Regions from separate parts of the Planococcus chinensis genome, predicted to be linked through region 2. Evidence: riboswitches for the same ligand, from Rfam matches in the RefSeq annotation. Region 2 holds a riboswitch; the other holds the start of a gene.

Region 1 (8,775 bases), on a different contig from region 2:
AAACCGATTACCGCCCATATCCGATTATGCTGCTGGGCGTTTTCGGAATCGGTCTGAGTTTTGGTATGATGGGGATACTGGCCCATTACGATCTCAGCTATTCCGTAATGTGGCTGCCTGCGCTCGGATTTACAGGCGGATTTTCTGCCAGCTTGATTTTTGTGCCTTATCAGGCTGCTGTTCAGGTCGCGACGCCCGTCCATATGACGGGGCGGGTCTTCGGCGTGATCAATAGTGCCATGACGACAGCGACGATTGTCGGCCCATTGGCCGGCGGGTTGCTGGCTACCGCGATCGGCATTGTGCCAACCTTTATCATTACGTCAGCCTTGCTGGTGCTGGTGTCGATAGGCGGGTATTTGACGAGAAGTAAAGTAGAACGGGGGAAATTGCATGTCTCCACGAGTGAGCGAGGAACATCTGAGGCAGCGGCGGGCTAACATCATGCGCGCCGCCACTGAAGTTTTTATAGAGCAAGGTTATGAACAAACATCGATGAAGCATATCATGGACGCGGCTGGAGTGAGCCGCGGGGGGCTCTATCAGTATTTTTCCAACAAGGAGGATCTGTTCGAAGCGATCCTGGAAGATGTGCTCGATGACGAAGCCGAAACCGTGCAGGAGATGCTTGAAAAAACGGAATCGCATTGGGATCTGCTTATGCAGCTGATGTTTGGCGAGGGAGGCGATCCTGATACCGAAATGGATCCGCTCGCACCCAGCAAATTAGAGTATTTCATCACCGGGAGAAAGAACGGGCGGCGCCTGGAATACGGCAGGAAAAGATATGAAGCCGGCGTCCAGCTATATGCCGGGGTGATCCAAGCGGGACAGGAAGCTGGGGAATTTAGCGGGCGGTTCGACAGTGAGCTGCTTGCCCGTTCCATCATCACGTTCATCGATGGCCTCGCCCTCGAAGATGCCATCCTGCCGAAACAGGCTGTGCAGCTGGAAGCGCAGTCCCGCCTGTTCGTGGACTATTTGAAAATGGCCATGAAGGGAGCTCCTGAGAAGCCGGAGACAATCACCGAGAAACAGCAAAGCGGAACTTAGAAAAAGGACTTCCTAAAACGCCGTTGCTTCAACGTTTTAGGAAGTCCTTTTAGAGGCGTCAAAAACCGAAGCGCTTAAGCGAAAAGATGGAGATGTCGAGTTCACTCTGTCCTTCCAGCGCGAGCTGGCTCAAGACTTCGCCCATGACGCTTCCGAATTTGAAGCCGTGGCCTGAAAAGCCGCAGGCGAAAATGACGTGCTTGTTTTCGGGATGGAAGTCGACGATGAAATCATGGTCGCTTGAAATGGTATAGAGGCAAGTCTTCGCTTCGAGCAGTTCGCCGTTCGCTTCCGGCAGGAAGGTTTGGAGCACGCGCCTAAGGTCGCCTTCATCGGTTTCATACTGCCCGAAGTTCTGTGAATGGACGTCCGGATCAATCGGGTGCCCGCCGTCGGATCTTCCGATTTTCAGGCCGGTGCCGTCCAAGTTCGGGAAGCCGTACGCCTTGTGGTCGTTGTCCTCGATGAAAAAGGACGGAAAGTGAGCGGCATCATAAACGCTGGCAGGAGTTTCAAACCAGCCGACAGCTTTGCGGGTCGGCTGAATCGGCAGGTGCAGCTCCGGCAATAATTTTGCTGCCCATGCGCCGGCCGTGACAATCACTTTCTTCGCATAAAAGTCCGTTGTTCCGGTCGAAATTTTCACGCCTTGCGGATCGTCCGGGTCAATGTGCTGAACCGGTGTATTGGCAGCCAGGTCCGCTCCGTATTTTAAAGCCGTTTCCTTATAGGCCCGAATGGCATTTTGGCTGTAGATGAGCCCTGACGCCGCTTCAAAGCAGCCGATGTACTGGTCCGGCACGGAAAACCCTGGCCATCTTTCGTTGATTTCCCGGCCGCTTAAAATCTCTAACGATAGGTCATGCTTTCGGGCGGAAGCGATTGTTTCCTGAAGAAAAGGGGAGTCTTCCGGGCCGATGCCGAGCACGCCGGTGTTCTCGAAAATTTTATGGCCCGTTTCCTGTTCGAGCTGCTCCCATAAGTGCTGGGCACGCTTCACGAGCGTTACGTATTGCCGGCCTTCGCCGTACGCATGGCGGATCAGGCGGGTGTCGCCGTGGTGGCTCCCTTTAGTATGCGGCGGATCGAAGGCATCGATCAGCAAGGTCTTTGCATTCTGCTTCGCCAAAAAGGCGCCGGCCGCCATTCCCATCGTTCCTGCGCCGATGATTGCGACATCATAAACCTGGTCTTTTGTCATATTCAGTCCGCTCCGCTCTTTGTGGAATTCGAAAGTATGACTAGATGGTATGCAAGATTCGGATCCTTGTCAATTGTCCCAGAGGGCGCTGTAAGCCACGGACTAATGAGCGGTTAGCGCTTGGAATAAACCCTCCAGTCAAGCTGGTAAGAGAAACACTTTCCCTGAATCCCGGACATTTCCCGGGAAATAATTCACCAAAATTCGAAATAGATGAAAAATGTGTTTGACAGAAGCGGTAATCTCAAATACTATCTTAATTATGTAAAAAAATTAAATAACTTATCAAGAGAGACTGAGGGACAGGCCCTGTGACGTCCAGCAACCATCATTTTATGAGAGGTGCTAATTCCTGCAGGGCATTTGCTCTGAGAGATAAGATCTAGATTAAAACCTATTTCCTATCGAAATAGGTTTTTTTGCTTTTTTAGGGATATTCAATCATCTTTTGTTTTTAAAATCTGGAAGAAAGGAATTTTTAAATTTTTGGAGGTGTAATTAAAGATATTCTCACTTTGTTTTCAGATTCAGAACGGAAGGCGGCGACTCCAGCGGGAGAGCGAAGTGCCGAAATCCACTCGGACGCCAGTCCGAGTTAGTTCGGCGCAAGCCCGCGGAAAGCGTCCGCCTGAAGTGGAGAATCTGGACATGCTTTCATAGTGCCTTTATTCATTTAGTCAAAAAAGGTTTATATGTTTATAAGACGGATTATTTACATAAAGAAATTAAACAGCGCAAGGTTTTTCTGCAAGGCAGGAGCTTGCGACTCTCTACCAACGAAGGAGTTTTAACATGAAAAGAAAAAATTATTTAACCCTCTCCCTGGTTTTATTGATCGGCGCAGGCGGCGTGTTAAGCGGCTGTTCGTCAAAAGAAGCGACAGCCACGGGCGACCAAGTGATCCTAGTGGGAACGCAGAATGATTATCCGCCGTTTGCCTTTGCGGACGAGAAAAACGAATTGACCGGCTATGATGTGGAAGTGGTCAAAGCGGTCGATGAGAAACTGGACGGTTACACGTTCGAATTCACCGCCGTTCCTTGGGACAGCATGTTCCTGGCGCTCGAGTCCAATAAAATCCAGGCGATCGCCGACCAAGTCGCGAAAACGCCGGAACGCCAGGAAAAGTATCTGTTCACCGATGAATCCTATTTTGCGGCCGAAACGGTCATTGCCGTGAAGACGGGACGAGAAGATATCCAGACGATTGAAGACCTGGAAGGCAAGAAAGTCGGGGCTTTGGCCGGCGACTCCTATACCTTGCTCTTGGAGGAATATAATAAAGGCGCAGCGACGCCGATCGAGTTGAAATACAGCGAAAGCGGCAACCCTTCCGAGATTCTGCAGGACGTGCAAAACGGCCGAATCGACGCTTATGTCAACGATCCGATCATGATCGATGCAGTGTTAGAGAAAAACGATCTGGGCGTGGAAATTGTCGGGCAGCCATTGGTCAATGACGACATGGGGATCGTATTGAAAAACGGGGAAGAAGGCGAAAAGCTGAAGGCGCTGATCGACCCAGTCCTGGAAGAGCTCAAGCAGGACGGAACGCTCGCGGAACTGTCGAACAAGTGGACCGGCGGAGAGTACATCCCTGAATAGGTTTGTGGAGGGGAAGAGACAATGGAGAATTTACTGGATATCAATTTTTTAATCGAAAGCTTTCCCGCAATCGTTGCGCGGCTGCCTGTCACGATAGGCATCGCAGTGGGTTCGCTGGTTATCAGCTTGTTGATCGGCGTGGTTACCGCCCTTATCAAAATTTATAAAGTCCCGGTCTTGCGGGTGATTTCGTCCATCTACGTATCCTTTATCAGGGGAACGCCTTTACTGGTCCAGATTTACCTGGTGTTTTACGGGATTCCGAAAATCATCTACTTTCTGCAGATCGAATACGGCTGGCTCCAGTCGGCGGACGTCAACAGCATCCCACCTGAAGTCTATGCGCTGGTGGCGTTCTCCGTGAATCTGGGCGCCTATCTTTCCGAGACGATCCGCTCGGCGATTGAATCGGTAGACCGCGGGCAGTTTGAAGCGGCCAAATCGATCGGGATGAGCCCGTCGCAAATGATGATCAAGATCATTTTCCCGCAGGCGCTGGCCACAGCGATACCGAACCTTGGAAATATGTTCATCAGCACAATCAAGGATACATCTTTGGTGTTTATCATCGGGGTCATCGACATCATGGGACAAGCGAAAATTCTCGGTTCCCGCGGCTTGGCGTTTTTTGAAGTGTATATTGCGGTATCGATCGTCTACTGGATCCTTTGCATCGCAGTGGAGCGGCTGCTGGTAAGAGTCGAGAAGCGGGCACGCCGATATGAAAGAAGGATTGCGTGATGATCAAATTGGAAAATATCCATAAGTATTTCGACAGCCAGCACGTGCTGAAAGGAATCGACTTGAACGTCAAGAAAGGCGAAGTGGTTTCGATTTTGGGGCCGAGCGGGTCAGGCAAATCAACACTCCTGCGCTGCATCAATTTCCTGGAGGAGCCGACCCGCGGAACCGTGGAGATCGGCGGCAAACGAGTGGACGCCGAATCAGCCAAAAAAGCGGACATCGTCTCCTTGCGGAATTCGACGGGCATGGTCTTCCAGCAATACAACCTGTTCAAGAATTTCACGGTGCTGCAAAACGTCATGATCGGGTTGACCAGTGTAAAGAAACTACATAAGGAAGAAGCCGAAAAGCGGAGCATGGAAATCCTGGAACGGGTCGGATTGGCGAACCGGTTGGACCATTATCCCGCCCAATTGTCGGGCGGCCAGCAGCAGCGGGTCGGCATTGCGCGGGCACTGGCGTTGGACCCGGAAGTGCTGCTGTTCGATGAACCGACCTCCTCTTTGGATCCGGAGTTGGTGGATGAAGTGCTGGCGACGATCCGAAAAGTGGCGGACGAAGGGAACACGATGCTCATTGTGACCCATGAGCTCCATTTTGCACGTGATATCTCCGACCGCGTCGTTTTTATGGAAGACGGACAGATCATCGAAGAAGGTACCCCTGAACAGCTTTTCAAAGACCCGAAAATGGAACGGACCAAGCAATTCTTAAGCAGAGCAAACAGAAGCAACTAAGGACAGTCCTTTGAAGTTGGACATGGAAAGGATGAGGCTGCATGAACCCGATTGAACAGATTTTAAAGGACTTTCCGGTCCTCATTCTCGACGGCGCGATGGCGACAGAACTTGAGAATTACGGCTGTGATTTGAATGACCGGTTGTGGTCGGCGAAAATCGTCATGGAGAACCCGGAAATGATCAAAAGAGTCCATCTGGATTATTTTGAGGCAGGGGCGGACTGTGCGATCACGGCCAGCTACCAGGCGACGATCCAGGGGTTTCAGGAAAGAGGGCTTACAGAAGAAGAGGCGGCCGGCTTGATCCGGAAGTCGGTCGGGATCGCCGTCGAGGCCCGCGATGAATTCTGGGCAGGCGTTGCAGACAAATCCGCAAGGCCGAAACCGTTAGTGGCGGCTTCCGTCGGACCCTACGGCGCTTTTCTCTCGGACGGCTCCGAGTACCGCGGGAATTATTCGCTGACCGAAGAGGAGCTCGTGGCTTTCCACAAAGACCGCATCCAGGTGCTGGTCGAAGCGGGCGCCGACATCTTAGCGTGTGAGACCCTGCCATGCCTTGCGGAAGCGAAAGCTATTGTGAAGGTGTTGAAGGACTTTCCGGAGGTTTACGCCTGGTTCAGCTTCAGTGCGAAGGACGGGCTCCACATCAGTGACGGAGAAAAGATTTCCGCCTGTGCGGAATGGCTGGACGGCGAAGCGCAGGCAGCAGCCATCGGCATCAATTGTTCAGCACCCGCCTTTATCGAATCATTGATCGAAGAAGTGAAAAGCCGCTCTGCCAAACCGGTCATCGTCTATCCGAATTCAGGCGAAGAATACGATGCCAAAAGCAAGACGTGGAACGAAGAGCCGTCGGCAAACCCGTTCTCTGCTCACACCAAAGGATGGCACGAAGCAGGCGCGCAGGTCATCGGCGGATGCTGCAGGACCACACCGGAAGATATCGCAGCCATTGCGGCATGGGCCCGATAAGCTTACATGGATAGAGGTACAAAATGAATAAGTTGATGTACAATGCCTCTTGAGAGAAGTATCGACGCACGGGACAGAACGTTGAAAAAACAACGTTCTGTCCCGTTATTTCTTTCTTCCGGGCTTTCTGCCTATAACATCAAGTACATTCTGGATCTCCGTTGCAGGACAATTCCTGTGAAAAGAAAATTTTGGATGAAAAATAGAGGATTAAATGCTTTTACTTATTTGATAATTCTGATAACTTACAGTAGAAAAGAACAATGGAGAATAGCAGGTATTTAAAAGAGTTTGTTGCCTGAATGGCAACAGAGAGGAGGGAGAAACCATGGTAAGGGAAGAACGATTGCGCAAAGAACATGAAGTGAACCCATTCACCGCTATTTGGCTGCGCACACGTGAAACGGTCCGCTTTGTAATTGATCGGAAACCCGTCAATTTCATCATTCTGCTCATCGTGTTGACGGGTTTTGCATCCGGTCTGATCGGACTTATGAATACCCGCAGCGCGGACATGGGAGGGTGGAACATCTTTTTTCAGGTGCTGATCGGCGGACCGATCGGCAGTGCTTTCGGCTATTTCATCGGGGCCGCCATCTTGCTGCTGGTCGGCCGGCTGTTCAAGGGAACGGCTTCCTACGCGGATATGTTCAAGGCGCTGGCCACAGCGCAGATACCGCAAATCTGGCTCCTGCCAGTGCTGGTCATCTGGGCGCTGGCAGCACCGGAAACGTTCTTTGCGGACCGCATGGACGTGGAAGGGAATCCGATTGTGGTCATCATGTCGATCGTGATGGCAGTCGTTTCGATTTGGACATTCGTCATCGTCTGCAAAGCGGTAGGCGAAGCGCATCGCGTTTCGTCCTGGAAAGGATTTTTCATCGTCATCATACCGGGCATCATCATTACCATCGTTGTTTTGATAATCGTCTTTGTCCTGTTTGCCTCATTCTTCGGCCAGTTCTGGTAGGAAACTATACGGATTCAACTTAAAAAGCAGATCCTGAAGTGATGCTACCGGGATCTGCTTTTTAACATTCAACGGATTGGATTTCCGTAAATCCCCATATTGGGTGCTGGTCAAAAAATTTGCACTTGTTTGAATTCTTATTACTGTTCAGACGCACACCACTTTAGTACAATTCTAATGTAAGAATTATTATCTGCCTCTGGCAATGGCCATGGATAATAGTTATAAGTAGAAATTCGTTTTTTGCACTTAATTACGCAGGGGGTTAAAAAATGGAGAACAATGTACATGACAACAATGACAAAAAGCGCCACACAGCGGCAGCAGACGCACAATGTCCGGTAACGGGTGCAGGCGGCGGGGAGCTGCGGCACCAAACAGACGGGCACAGGGACAGTGCCATCACAACTTCGAACAAACCGGGCAAAACACAAAATAAAGACTGGTGGCCGAACATGCTGAACGTAGGCATCCTGCATCAGCATGACAAGAAGTCGAATCCGCTAGGGGAAGAGTTTGATTACAAAGCTGAGTTCGAGAAATTGGATTATGAGGCATTAAAGCAAGATCTTCACGCGTTGATGACCGACAGCCAAGACTGGTGGCCAGCGGATTACGGCCATTACGGCGGGTTGTTCATCCGCATGTCCTGGCATGCTGCCGGTACTTACCGGACAACCGACGGACGCGGGGGCGGCGCTACAGGAAACCAGCGATTTGCACCGCTGAACAGCTGGCCGGATAACGTCAACTTAGACAAGGCCCGCCGATTGTTGTGGCCGATCAAGAAAAAATACGGCAACAAAATTTCCTGGGCTGATTTAATTGTCTTGACGGGCAACGTGGCACTTGAATCCATGGGCTTCAAAACGTTCGGATTCGGCGCAGGCCGTGAAGATATTTGGGCACCGGAAGAAGACGTTTATTGGGGTAATGAAAAAGAGTGGTTGGCGGACAACCGTTATTCAGGAGACCGCGAATTAGAAGAACCTCTGGCTGCAGTTGTCATGGGCTTGATCTATGTCGATCCGCAAGGGCCGAACGGCAAACCGGATCCTCTAGCAAGTGCTTACGATATTCGCGAGACCTTCGGCCGTATGGGAATGAATGATGAAGAGACCGTTGCATTGATTGCAGGCGGGCATACATTCGGCAAGGCCCACGGAGCAGGAGACGCTTCTAACGTAGGGGACGATCCGGAAGCCGCTGTTATGGAAAACATGGGGATGGGCTGGAAGAGCAGCTACGGCTCAGGAAAGGGCCGTGATACGATTTCAAGCGGCATCGAAGGCGCATGGACGGCCAACCCGATTAAATGGGACAACGGCTATTACGAGCAATTACTGGGCTACGAGTGGGAATTGACGAAATCTCCTGCCGGTGCCTACCAATGGACGGCAAAAGATCTGCCGGAAGACCATATGGCGCCTGACGCAGAAGATGCATCGATCAAAGTGAAAACGATGATGACGACGGCAGACATGGCGCTGC
Region 2 (8,775 bases):
TTTGCGGACCAACCTTTTCATTTAAAAACCCCTTAAGAGCTCCAGGCTCTTAAGGGATTTTTTTTATTCCATCATTTCGGCGACAATTTCATAAGAATGCAGCCGGTCTTCCTGATGAAAAATCTGAGAGTTGACGATGACTTCATCGGCCCGGGTTTTATTGATGAACGTCTGAAGTTTGTCGCGTACAACATCCGGGGTTCCGACAATCATCGATTCAGTATCCAATTTCTCCCGGAAAATAGCGATTTCCCGATCCGTCCAGACATCTTCCAGCTTGTCGATCGGCGGCTGGAATGTTGTCGGCATGCCGCGCATCAGCGCAAACATCTGCTGCTGGCTGGAAGTGGCGAGCCATTCCGCACGCTCTTGCGTATCGGCAGCGATGACGTTCACGCCTACCATGGCGTACGGAGCGTCCAATGCGGCAGAAGGCTTGAAATTCTGGTGGTATAATTGCAGCGCCTGCATGGTGAAGTCTGGCGCAAAGTGACTGGCAAAAGAGAACGGCAATCCTTTCAACGCCGCAAGCTGGGCACTGAACCCGCTTGAGCCAAGAAGCCAAATCGGCACATTCAGCCCAGTTCCAGGATATGCCTGCACACGCCCTTTCGGATGATTGGAAAAGAAGTTCTCCAGTTCTTCCACCAATTGCGGAAATTCATCACCGCTGCTATGCAGTGTACGGCGGAGCGCATATGCCGTTGCCTGGTCGCTTCCCGGCGCACGGCCGAGCCCCAGGTCGATCCGTCCGGGATAAAGCGCTTCGAGCGTCCCGAACTGTTCGGCAATGACAAGCGGCGCATGGTTCGGCAGCATCACTCCGCCTGAGCCGACACGGATCCGCTCCGTTGAACCGGCGATATGACCGATCAATACAGACGTTGCGGAACTGCCGATGCCGGGCATATTATGGTGTTCCGCAAGCCAAAACCGGTTGAATCCTAATTTCTCTACGTGCTGCGCCAGTTCAGCGCTGTTCTTGAACGCCTGCCCCGGGCAGCTTCCTTCATTGATCGGGGCCAAGTCCAGCACCGAAAGTGGTACCTTATTAAATGTTTTCGGTTCCAAATAAATCACTCCTCATATTTACCATTGTAGTGATTTCTTCCACACCCTTCACTTTTCCGGCTCACGGCATAGAAAAACCGGCTCTTTTCAGAGCCGGCTGAATTGTAGACAAAGTTTAATTATGATGAATAGATATGTATAGGCCCGACCGGGCTGGCCACTTCGCTTTCCGTGGGCTCGGCTTCAGTCTCCTCGTCACTCCGTTCCTGCGGGGCCTTCAGCTCGAGCTGGTCCCACAGGAGTCTCCGTGGCCAGCCCGGACGGGAGCGTCACCTGTATTTAAAAAAGTATTGAGATGCTTATCCAGCTTTGTATGACTGGCCTTAAGCCGCTGGCTTGGGATCCGTAACGGAAGGCGGCGAGCAAGTTGGTCGAAGGCAGTTCGGCCGACTTGTTTGCGACGAAGCAGCGGAGCGATGCAGGAGCACCGGTTTTATCTGCGGGATAGCGAAGTGCCGAAATCCACTCGGACGCCAGTCAATGCTTGACCGAAGCTCGCGAGGGCAAGCATTTGCGACGAGCTTGCGCAGGAGCACAGGTTCTTAGTTAGTTCGGCGCGAGCCCGCGGAAAGCGTCCGCCTGAAGTGGAGGATCCGAGATAGCTTCGCCTAAATGACTCTTCTTTCTTGAAGAGGAATAAGTATTCTTTTGTATACAAGCTGAACCGGCTCTTTTCAGAGCCGGCTTCCGCTTTTTTCATTGAGCACTTCGAGGAGTGTCGAGGCGAAGCGCATGACAGTAGTGGATTCCAGGCCATGCAGCCGTTTCGCATGCGCCGGTTTAATGCCGGTCACAATGCACTCGACGCCCATGACCTTCAGCGATTGCATCAAGCCGTTCCAGAGCTTAAGCCCTTCTTCTTCGATCTGGTCCACCGCGGTAAAGTCGATGATGGCCGTTTCGACATGCGAGTCGTGGATGTTTTTCAGGACATTGTCGCCGACCGCTTCCACTTTCACTGCCGTCAAGTCGCCAAAGAGCGGGATGAGCATCTGGTCGAGGTCCAGGCGGATGCTCGGGGCGGAAAGCATGCGGACCCGCTGGAGCAACTGCATGGAAAGTTCCTTTTCCTGAAACAGATCATAATCGGTTTCGCGCAGCCGCTCCTGCAGGCGCCTCAATTGCTGCGATATGCGCTCGATATTATCTTCTTTAGGGACAACAACAACCGCCCAGCTTGCATCGCTTTGCCATTTGCCGTAAAGATCAGCCAATAGCAGGCCGCCGCTTGCCGAAACTGCATTCATTTCAAAACGCACTGAACCGTTTTCCGGCTTCAGCAATTTCTCGACCTTCTTCAAGCTTCCTTCATCGATCAGGTCCTTGAACAAAGCCGCCGGCCCGAAAAGCTTTTCGGCTTCCTGCGAGGAAACCAACACCTTCAATTCCTTTGTTAATTTGAAAGCCGGGAGCGGCAAGCCTTCAAACTGATATTCCGTATCCATCTTGCGGTTCCTCTCCCATCGTCAGCCATCGCTCTAATTGTTCAAGATCTTCCAGGACGATCGCACCTTCATTGCGGAGTGCCTCCGGATTCGCTTTTGAAACTGCCCGACCTCCCAAAAAGACAATCGGTTTCGGGTCCAGGTCCAGAAATTCATTGATATAGGTCTTGATCACCGGCAACCGGTAGACAAGCGCCGCTGATAGGGCTATAGCGTCGGGCTTCCAGCGTTTGGCAGCGTCCAAAGCATGGTCGAGCGGCAAATTCGGGCCCAGGTACTTCACGGACCAGCCGTTCTCGCGGAATCGGCTCGATACCATTTTCAAACCAATATAATGGTCTTCGCCTTCCGGCCCCAGGACCATCACTTTCCGCTCAGTGCCATCCCCCTGCTGTTTCCGGTTTTCGACGGCGGATACGACAAAATCACAAACGGCAGTTGCCAAATGTTCATCGGCTACCCCGATTTCATTGTTTTCCCATAATTCTCCGACATGGTACATTGCCGGTGTCAGCAATCGCGCAAACAGTTCGTGCTGCGTATGTTCCTCCAGAAATCTGCGGACTTGCACGAGGGCTTCCGCATCATTTCCTGCCAAGAACAATTCCGCCAATTGTTTCGGTTGAATCATTCTTCAACCTCCTTCAAGTCTTCTTTCCGACAACATTTTATTCGCTTGCTTCAGGCATGAAAGCATGAATTCCCCTTCGGCCTTTTCTGCCTTTCCGGGCAGTATATCCATCAGACGTTCAAAATTATCGATGATCAATCCGGTCTCGACATTGCGGCTGTTCAGCACGCCTTCAAGCCAAGCGCTGTAATCGAGAAAGATTTTAGGGTCTTGCAGGTCATACGCCGTCTCCAAATGGTCAAGGTGATGCCGGTTGTCTTCCTCCGTACGATGGAATCCGCGTTCCCCGAACCGGTCCCATAATGAGGGATAAGCTTCATAGATGCTATTTGCCGTCGCCGAAGCAATGCGGTCTTTGGTTTCTGTGTTCATTCAGCCACCACCTCGTATTGGCGCACTTTCGGCACGATGCCTGCAAGCTGCTGATCCGGATAATGCTTTTCAAGTTCATGGATCTCCTTAAACTCATTGCTCTTGACCCACTTCATATAGGCTTCTTTTGAATGCCATTCCAGGTGCACCGTCAGCTCATTTGGCTTTTTGGTATTCTGGATCAACCGGAACGAATGGAAGCCTTCCGCTTTGTCGACCCGCCGCGAGCGGTTTTTATAAATGGCGATCAAATCGTCCGTTTTTTCTTCCGGCACCGTTACAGTGGAAGTTACAATATACATCAAAAAGCCCCTTTTCGCTAAATTCTAGTGTCTATTATAACCTTTCGATTTTCGAATTAAAAGTGTTGTCCTTTGCACCGGATGATTTCAATATCATACGAACACAGAATGAGCGCTTTTCCTTTTTGGCGCCGCAGCTCTTATCTGGAAAATCCGCCGGCAAAGACACCGGTTTATTCTATACCCGCTTGCTCCTATACGGAATCCTCCTGCATTCGGCGAACGCCTTTATTGAGTGAATTTTAATAAAAATTCGGTTTTCCTCTTGTCTTTTCCATCCAATTGCATTAAAGTAATCTGTATTATATAAATTCAACTGCATATTTTATTTCTTATCTAGAGAGACGGAGGGATTTGGCCCTGTGAAGTCTCAGCAACCAGCCTGCAAATGGCCACGGTGCTAATTCCAATAGGCGCATGCCTAGAAGATGAGAAGAACGTGTTCCTCGGCAGGGGCTTTCTTCTTTTTCTGAAGAAAGCCCCTGTTTTTTATTTTGAAAGGATGAGCGAAATGGCAAAGAGAAGTTTAGAAACCCGATTGGTACAATTAGGCACCCGCAGCGATGAAAAAACCGGCGCAGTCAGCGCTCCGATTTACTTATCAACGGCATACGAGCATGAAGGCCTCGGAAAATCCACCGGCTATGACTATACCCGCACGAAAAACCCGACGCGTACGGTTCTCGAAGAAGGCATTGCGGCGCTGGAAGGCGCAGATGCCGGGTTTGCCTGCAGTTCCGGCATGGCTGCCATCCAATTGGTGCTGTCCCAGTTCCGCCCGGGCGACGAACTCGTGGTGCCTGAAGATATTTATGGCGGCACTTACCGCCTGTTGAACCATTATTCCGATGTCTTCGGCATCCATACCCACTATTCAGATTTCAGCGATGTTGAAAAGACCGAAGCATTGATCAATGAAAACACCCGTGCGTTCTTCATCGAAACGCCGACCAATCCCTTGATGCAGGAAATCGACTTGGAACACTATGCTGCTTTGGCCAAAAAACACAACTTGCTTTTAATTGCCGACAACACTTTCTTGACGCCTTATCTCCAACAGCCGATTTCACTCGGCGCCGACATTGTCGTGCATAGCGCCACCAAATATATCGGCGGCCATAACGATGTACTCGCCGGACTGGTGGCCGCGAAAGGCGATGCCCTATGTGAGCGCTTGGCTATCCTGCACAATTCGGCCGGCGCAGTGCTGTCGCCGTTTGATTCTTGGCTATTGATTCGCGGGTTGAAGACATTGCCGCTCCGCATGAAACAACACGAAAAGAACGCCAAAGAAATGGCGGAATTCCTACAATCCCATCCGGCCGTATCGGACGTCCTGTACCCCGGGAAAGGCGGCATGCTTTCGTTCCGGCTGAACCAAGCGGAATGGGTCGCCCCGTTCCTCGAAAGCCTGGAATTGATCACATTCGCCGAAAGCCTGGGCGGCGTTGAGAGTTTCATCACCTACCCGGCTACCCAGACCCACGCTGAAATTCCTTATGAAGAGCGGACAAGCCGCGGCATCTGCGACCGGCTGCTGCGGTTCTCAGTGGGCATTGAAGAAGCGGAAGATCTGGCGGCAGACCTCGCCGAAGCATTGAAAATATTCGACAAGGAGGGCGTACGCCTATGAAGACAAACCGGTTGGAAACCCAATTGATCCACGCTGCTGGCACTGATGAGAAGACAGGCGCGGTGAATGTCCCGATCTACTTATCGTCGACATACCACCAAGCGGATTTCGAAGAATTCGGTCCGTTCGATTATAGCCGCTCCGGCAATCCGACACGGCAAAAACTTGAAGAAACCATTGCCAAACTGGAAAACGGCACACGCGGTTTTGCTTTCGCTTCCGGCATGGCCGCTATCTCTTCGGCTTTCATGCTGCTGTCTGCCGGGGACCACGTCCTCGTTTCAGAAGACGTGTACGGCGGAACTTTCCGCTTTGTTACCGAAGTGCTGCCGCGGTTCGGAATCAGCTATTCGTTTGTCGACATGACCGACTTGAGTGAAATGGCCGCTGCTTTCCAGGAAAACAGCAAAGTGGTCTATATCGAAACCCCTTCGAATCCGGTGATGAAAATCACCGATATCGAAATTGCGGCTAAACTGGCCAAAGCGAATGATTGCCTGACATTCGTCGACAACACGTTCATGACGCCGCTTTATCAGAACCCGCTCGACCTCGGCGCAGACCTTGTGCTCCACAGTGCAACAAAATTCCTGTCCGGACACAGCGATATCATAGCCGGGCTCGCCGTCACCAAAGATCCGGAACTAAGCAGCCGCCTCGGATTTATCCAGAATACGTTCGGTTCGGTGCTGGGCGCACAGGATTCCTATTCATTGATCCAGGGCATCAAAACCTTGGGCTCAAGGCTGAAACAGTCATCGGCTTCCGCCCGCATCATCGCCGATTATCTGCATACCCATCCGGCAATCGAGGAAGTTTATTACCCCGGCTTCCGTTTCCACCCTGGGAATCCGATCCACGAACGCCAGGCAACCGGCGCCGGTGCTGTGCTTTCCTTCCGCCTTGCAGACAAAGCCGCGGCCAAAACCTTTGTAGAGAGCCTGCAGATCCCGATTTTCGCCGTCAGCCTCGGTGCTGTTGAAACGATACTTTCGTATCCTGCGACGATGTCCCACGCTTCCATGCCGAAAGAAGAGCGCGAAAAACGCGGCATCACGGACGGCGTTCTGCGCCTATCTGTCGGGCTTGAACACGCGGACGATCTGCTTGAAGACCTGGAGCAGGCATTGCAGAAAGTACGCCGTACCCACCCTGCCGAATTGGTGAAATAAACCTCCGAAAGCCGGATTCCTATCCTTTGCACCCGGCTTTCATTTTTTTTGGTTTATCGGCGATTTTTATAGTTTATCGGCGATTCTGTGGTTTTATCTGCGATTCTGGGGATTTATCGGCGATTCCCATTTTTACACAAAGAAAGCCGTCCAATGCGCTAACACGGACGGCTTTCTTCTATTATATATTAGCCTCGTCTGCCGGCCGCTCCAATCGGCACGGAAGATTCGGCCGTTTCTGTCGTCACCGCCGGATGGCGCGCCACTTCTGTTTCAATCGCCGCTTTTGCCACCGCAGCCGCAACAGCCGGTGCGACCCGTTGGTCAAACGGTGCCGGAATGACGTAATCGTCATGAAGTTCGCCCACTTCAATCAGGCCCGCAATCGCTTCGACGGCCGCGATTTTCATGGCGTCATTGATCTCGGATGCCCGTACGTCAAGCGCCCCGCGGAAGATTCCCGGAAAAGCCAGTACATTGTTTACCTGGTTGGGGAAATCCGAACGCCCGGTTCCGACAATCCGTGCTCCTGCATTTTTCGCCAGATGCGGCAGGATTTCCGGATTCGGGTTCGCCATGGCAAAGATGATGGCATCCTGGTTCATCGACGCGACCATGTCTTCTGTCAAAGCGCCGGCAGCGGAGACGCCGATAAAAACATCCGCCCCTTTGATCACTTCGTCGAGCCCGCCCGTCTCTTTTGCGTAATTGGTCATTTCGGAAACTTCTTGCTTATAGGGGTTCATTCCATTTGTCCGCCCTTTAAAGATCGCTCCTTTGGTGTCGCACATGATCAAATGGCTGAAGCCGAATTTGCTCAGAAGCTTTACGACCGCAATGCCGGCAGCACCGGCTCCATTGACCACCACTTTGACGTCCTCGACCCCTTTGCCGACGAGCTTCAGCGAATTGATCAGCCCGGCAAGCGTAACAATCGCCGTACCGTGCTGGTCGTCGTGGAACACCGGAATGTCCATTTCCTGCTTCAGCCGCTCTTCCACGATAAAACAAGTGGGAGCCGAAATGTCTTCGAGGTTCACACCGCCGAACCCCGGTTCAAGCAATTTGACCGTCTGGATGATGGTTTCTGCATCTGTGGTGTCGAGACAGACCGGAAAAGCATCCACCCCGGCAAATTCCTTGAACAGTACAGCTTTCCCTTCCATCACCGGGAGCGCCGCTTTCGGTCCGATATTGCCAAGCCCGAGCACCGCAGTCCCATCGGTGACCACAGCCACCGTATTGCCCTTCATCGTATAATCGAACACCTTCTCAGCATCCTGTGCAATCTCCTTGCACGGTTCTGCTACGCCTGGAGAGTAGGCAAGACTTAAATCCCTCTCGTTGCTGACCGCCACTTTCGAACGTACTTCAAGCTTTCCCCGGTTCTCGCGATGCAAATGCAAAGAATCGTTTCTCAGGTTCGTCATTGCCTCATCTCCCTTTGTTCATAATGCTTTATTATAGAGGGTTCTCTGCGGAATTAAAGGCTTTTCGTTCAATTTAATGAATTTTCAGTCTTTAGACCGAGAAGGATACTTGACGTAAGCGCTTACTATCCCAGGACTTGGAATTTTAATAAAAACGCAAAAAAGCATCCACGGAATATGGATGCTTTCATTCATGAAATTTTAGATTGCTGTCCAGCCGCCGTCCACTTTGATCGTTTCGCCAGTTACAAAATTCGCCAGGCCGGAAGCCAAGTACAAGACTGCTCCAGAAATATCTTTCGGCTGTGACAAGCCGTCAAGGAGGATCCGGCTCTCGACGTCTTTTTTGAACGCTTCGTCTTCTAACATTTTCGCGGTCAATTCGGTTTCAATGAATGTCGGAGCTACGGCGTTGACGTTGATGCCTGCTTTCGCCCATTCCACTGCCAAGGCTTTGGTCATCTGGACGAGACCGCCTTTGCTCGAGCAATATGCAGCCCGTTTGATATAGCCCACAAAGGCCATCTGCGACGCAATATTGATGATTCGGCCGCTCCCTTGCTGCAGCATGTATTTCGCAGCTGCCTGGCTGGCAAAGAAAGCGGATTTCAGATTCAAGTCCAGAACGGTGTCCCAGTCCTCTTCGGTGACTTCCATCGCCGGTTTGGCGATGTTCACGCCGGCATTATTGACCAGAACATCCACTGTCCCGAAAGTCT

The links. A riboswitch is a leader RNA that binds a small molecule or an ion and turns the genes downstream of it on or off. The one in region 2 is predicted to bind S-adenosylmethionine.
Region 1: linked by a shared signal. The riboswitch ahead of ACFSDB_RS11255 (transporter substrate-binding domain-containing protein) and the one ahead of ACFSDB_RS04435 (methionine biosynthesis PLP-dependent protein) in region 2 are both predicted to bind S-adenosylmethionine.

What each region holds. Positions count from the first base shown of each region.
Region 1 covers NZ_JBHUFW010000008.1:57,676-66,450, forward strand. Annotated here, with positions in the region: gene ACFSDB_RS11240 (MFS transporter) at 1-440, shown strand, start outside; gene ACFSDB_RS11245 (TetR/AcrR family transcriptional regulator) at 394-1,053, shown strand; gene solA (N-methyl-L-tryptophan oxidase) at 1,112-2,254, opposite strand; SAM riboswitch class I at 2,534-2,636, shown strand; gene ACFSDB_RS11255 (transporter substrate-binding domain-containing protein) at 3,047-3,859, shown strand; gene ACFSDB_RS11260 (amino acid ABC transporter permease) at 3,881-4,600, shown strand; gene ACFSDB_RS11265 (amino acid ABC transporter ATP-binding protein) at 4,600-5,340, shown strand; gene mmuM (homocysteine S-methyltransferase) at 5,382-6,314, shown strand; gene ACFSDB_RS11275 (Yip1 family protein) at 6,643-7,284, shown strand; gene katG (catalase/peroxidase HPI) at 7,557-8,775, shown strand, end outside.
Region 2 covers NZ_JBHUFW010000004.1:424,126-432,900, reverse strand. Annotated here, with positions in the region: gene ACFSDB_RS04460 (LLM class flavin-dependent oxidoreductase) at 64-1,080, opposite strand; gene ACFSDB_RS04455 (STAS domain-containing protein) at 1,746-2,516, opposite strand; gene ACFSDB_RS04450 (cobalamin B12-binding domain-containing protein) at 2,494-3,147, opposite strand; gene ACFSDB_RS04445 (hypothetical protein) at 3,151-3,519, opposite strand; gene ACFSDB_RS04440 (antibiotic biosynthesis monooxygenase family protein) at 3,516-3,821, opposite strand; SAM riboswitch class I at 4,151-4,256, shown strand; gene ACFSDB_RS04435 (methionine biosynthesis PLP-dependent protein) at 4,333-5,454, shown strand; gene metC (cystathionine beta-lyase) at 5,451-6,626, shown strand; gene ystJ (NADP-dependent malic enzyme) at 6,815-8,056, opposite strand; gene ACFSDB_RS04420 (SDR family NAD(P)-dependent oxidoreductase) at 8,258-8,775, opposite strand, start outside.